Regions from separate parts of the Hyphobacterium lacteum genome, predicted to be linked through region 1. Evidence: predicted binding sites of a transcription regulator. Region 1 holds the regulator's gene; the other holds the start of a gene.
The links. Region 1 encodes HrcA, which represses chaperone genes, less so after heat shock. Its sites were predicted from a motif close to GTTAGCANTCNNNNNNNNNGANTGCTAAC; they were not measured.

Region 1 (2,203 bases):
TCATGGCTGAGTTCTCCCCTGTGCTGGGTGACAGGGGAGGCCAATATCCTCGGAAAATCAATGGCCGGGAAAACCTAGGCCTTTACATCCACGCCCGACCCCGGTTCCGATGTATCAGGGGCCTCGTCCGCAGCCGCACCGCCCGCCGAGACCGCCACCATGGCGGCGCGCAAAATGCGCTCCCCGATGACATAGCCGGGTGCGAAGCTGGCCGCGATCCTGCCGGCCGGCTGATCGGACGGTATCTGGGCCGTGGCCTGGTGGCGATTGGGGTCGAACGCCTCGCCGGGCTGCGGGTCGATTTTCTTCACGCCATGGCGTTCCAGTGTCGACAAGAGCGATTTCTCTGTCAGCTCGACACCGTCAACAAGGGTTTTCGCTGCGCCTTCCATGGCCTCGGCCTGAGCGGCCTGCAGAGCGCGGGAGAGGTTGTCGGCAACGTTCAACACGTCTCCAGCAAAACGCGAAATGGCATATTCGCGGGCATCCTTGACGTCTTTTTCGGCGCGCCGGCGGGTATTCTGGATTTCCGCGGCGGTCCGCATCAGCTTGTCGCGCGTGTCTTCCAGTTCAGCCTGAAGGGCGCGAACCGCATCTTCCGGGGACGGGTCGCCCGCTTCGGCAATTGCGGCCTCGGCTTCCTCGAGAGCCGCCTTTTCAGCAGCCTCGATTTCCTCGATGCGGTCCTCGATCGGCATATCGTCTTTGTCTTCAGCCATTTTTGTCCTCTGCCCGTCTAGCTGCGGGATTTGTCCAGTAACCGGCCCACGACGCGGGCGGTATAATCAACCATCGGGATGACGCGCGCATAGTTCAGCCGCGTCGGGCCAATCACGCCCAGCGCGCCGACAATACGCCGGTCGCTATCCATATAGGGAGCCACGATGACACTTGAACCCGACAAGGAGAAAAGCGGGTTCTCGGCGCCGATGAACAGGCGCACGCCTTCGGCTTCACGCGCCTTGTCCAGAAGGGCAATCAGCCCCTCCTTGCGCTCCATCTCGTCGAACAGCATGCGAATGCGTTCGAGGTCCTCGGCGGCCTGAAGATTATCCAGAAGCTGGGCCTGACCGCGGATGATCAGGGCCCGGTCCTTACCGCCTGACCAGTCTGCCAACCCCATTTCCACGAGGGATTGTGCGGCCTCGTCCAGAGCGGCGCGCCGTTCGGTGAGCTCGGCTCGTATTTCGTCACCCGCCTCTTTCAGTGTCCTGCCCTTGAGCCGCGCTGACAGATAGTTTCCGGCCTCGACCAGGGCGGATGGCGGAAGGCCTTCCGGGGCCACCATCATTCTGTTCTCTACCGTTCCGTCGGCACCCACGAGGATGGCCAGGGTCTCGCGAGCGGACACGGGCACGAATTCAACATGCCGCAGCGGGCTTTCGCGCGATGGAGAGGTGACCAGCCCGGCACCACCGGCCAGTCCGGCCAACATGGAGGAGGCTTCCGACAGCACATCCTTGACGCTCCGGCTGGTGGCCGCGACGCGCGATTCAATGACCGCCCGGTCTTCGGCCGCCGGCTCGCCAACCTGCAAGAGGCCGTCGACGAACAGGCGCAGTCCGGCATGGGTCGGCAGCCGGCCGGCACTCTGGTGGGGGGCGGTCAAAAGGCCGATGGAGGCCAGATCCGACATGGTGTTCCGGATCGACGCCGGCGACAGATCAACACCCTCCCGCCGTGACAGGGTGCGGGAGCCAACCGGATCGCCGGTATCGAGATAGGCCTCGACGATCTCACGGAATATCATTCGCGAGCGATCATCAAGGTCGGTCAGGCTGGGCGTGGTCCGGTATTCCTGTGACATGGCGCCCATCAGTTAGGACATGGCGCTGTAGTGTTCAATTCCGCGCTGCCGTTGTACGTGGTTTACGCCGCGCTCCGGCGAGGCTAGACGGGCGGGCATAATTTCAAGGGAGTGACGGGATGAGACCCTATGGCCGCGCGCATGATGCGCTCCGCGATGTTGTGATCGAGACCGGGGTTTCTCCCTATGCCGAAGGCTCCTGCCTGATCAAATGCGGCAATACTCACGTCCTTTGCACGGCGACGGTCGAGGAAAACGTTCCACCATGGATGCGTAATTCCGGCAAGGGCTGGGTGACGGCGGAATACGGCATGCTGCCGCGGGCCACGCATACCCGCATGCGTCGGGAAGCCTCGTCGGGGAAGCAGTCCGGCCGAACCCAGGAAATCCAGCGCC
Region 2 (2,203 bases), on a different contig from region 1:
CCGCCAGCCAGCTTGGCCAGACGTTCCTGCAGTTTTTCCTTGTCGTATTCGGACGAGGAATCCTCGATCTGCTTGCGGATCTGACCGACGCGAGCCTCGATATCATCCTTGGAACCGGCACCGTCCACAATGGTGGTGTCGTCCTTGGTGATCGTGACGCGCTTGGCAGTGCCCAGCATGTCGAGCGTGACGTTTTCCAGCTTGATGCCGATGTCTTCGGAAATGACCGTGCCGCCCGTCAGAATGGCAATGTCTTCCAGCATCGCCTTGCGGCGATCACCGAAGCCCGGAGCCTTCACAGCGGCAATCTTCAGGCCGCCACGCAGCTTGTTGACGACCAGGGTTGCGAGGGCTTCGCCTTCAATGTCCTCGGCGATGATCAGCAGGGGCTTGCCCGACTGAACAACAGCTTCGAGGACCGGCAGCATGGCCTGCAGAGAGGACAGCTTCTTGTCGAACAGCAGCACGAACGGATCTTCCAGTTCGGCCTGCATTTTTTCGGCGTCAGTGATGAAGTAGGGCGACAGGTAACCGCGGTCGAACTGCATGCCTTCAACGACATCCAGCTCGGTTTCCAGCGACTTGGCTTCCTCGACGGTGATCACACCTTCATTGCCGACTTTGCCCATGGCCTCGGCGATCATTTCGCCGATTTCTTTTTCGCCATTGGCAGAAATCGTGCCGACCTGAGCGATTTCTTCAGAGCCCTTGATCGGGGTTGCAACACCCTTGATCTGCCCAACAACCGTGGCGACGGCCTTGTCGATGCCGCGCTTCAGATCCATCGGGTTCATGCCGGCGGCAACCGATTTCATGCCTTCGCGCACGATCGCCTGAGCCAGGACCGTGGCCGTCGTAGTTCCGTCACCGGCTGCGTCATTGGTCTTGGACGCAACTTCGCGGACCATCTGGGCGCCCATGTTCTCGAACTTGTCAGACAGTTCGATTTCTTTGGCGACAGAAACACCGTCCTTCGTGGTGCGCGGAGCGCCGAAGGATTTCTCGATCACAACATTGCGGCCTTTCGGGCCCAGCGTGACCTTCACGGCGTTAGCCAGCGTGTCGACACCCTTGAGCATGCGCTCGCGGGCATCAGCGGAGAATTTGACTTCTTTGGCAGCCATTTGTGTCTTCCGTTTCTTTTGTTTCTTAGGGTTTCAACGATCAGGCGGGGCCTAGCCCATCACGCCCAGAATGTCGGACTCTTTCATGATGATCAGCTCATCACCCTGAAGGGTGACTTCGGTGCCGGACCATTTGCCGAACAGAATGCGGTCGCCGACTTTCACGTCCAGCGGACGGACAGAGCCGTCGTCCTTGATGGCACCGCCGCCTACAGCGACGACTTCGCCTTCCTGCGGCTTTTCCTTGGCGGTGTCAGGAATGATAATCCCGCCCTTGGTTTTCGCTTCTTCTTCAACGCGTTTCACGAGCACTCGATCGTGCAGCGGACGAAATGACATGTTCATACCCCTGTTTAATTCCACCAGCCGTTAGCACTCTCGTGCCCCGGCTGCTAACGATCGCGCAGATAGGCATGGCTAGGCGAGGCGTCAAGGGGCCAAGCCGCAGAAAATGAAGCGCTTAGCCGGCGATATTCATCGCGGGTTCAGCGAGAAAAATTGAACTCTTGCTCGTTATTTCGCCCAAATTGGCGTATAAATCCGCTTCAGGACAAAATGGGAGTACCCACATGATTTTCCGCGCTCTTGTCGTATCAGTTTCGGCGCTCGCGTTTTCCGTCGCCTGTACAACAACCGATCCTTACACGGGTGAGACCCGGCCGAATAATACCGGGCGGGGCATTCTGATTGGAGCGGCTGCTGGTGCGGCGCTGGGATATCTGACCAATACCAATGATTCCTCCGAGGGCCGGACCAATGCGTTGATCGGCGCCGGCATCGGTGCGCTGGCCGGCGGCGCGATCGGCAATTACATGGATCGCCAGGAACAGGCGATGCGCGAACGTTTGCGTGACAGCGGCGTGGGCGTGCGCCGTCAGGGCAATGACATTCTTCTGATCATGCCGGGTGATGTGACGTTCGCGACGAATTCGTCGGACATCGAGCCGCGCTTCTATCAGGTGCTGAATGATGTGGCCGAGGTGCTCAACCAGTATCCCGCAACCTATGTCGATGTGATCGGCCATGCCGATTCGACCGGTGCAGCCGATTACAATCAGCGCCTATCCGAGCGCCGGGCT

Region 2: a site for HrcA is predicted at 1,493-1,521, ahead of groES (co-chaperone GroES). Genes of this name have one in related genera too.

What each region holds. Positions count from the first base shown of each region.
Region 1 is NZ_JAZDRP010000005.1:179,056-181,258, forward strand. It holds gene V0U79_RS09795 (M48 family metallopeptidase) at 1-4, opposite strand, end outside; gene grpE (nucleotide exchange factor GrpE) at 75-719, opposite strand; gene hrcA (heat-inducible transcriptional repressor HrcA) at 737-1,807, opposite strand; gene rph (ribonuclease PH) at 1,927-2,203, shown strand, end outside.
Region 2 is NZ_JAZDRP010000002.1:143,746-145,948, reverse strand. It holds gene groL (chaperonin GroEL) at 1-1,124, opposite strand, end outside; gene groES (co-chaperone GroES) at 1,176-1,463, opposite strand; gene V0U79_RS03280 (YiaD family glycine zipper/OmpA-like lipoprotein) at 1,694-2,203, shown strand, end outside.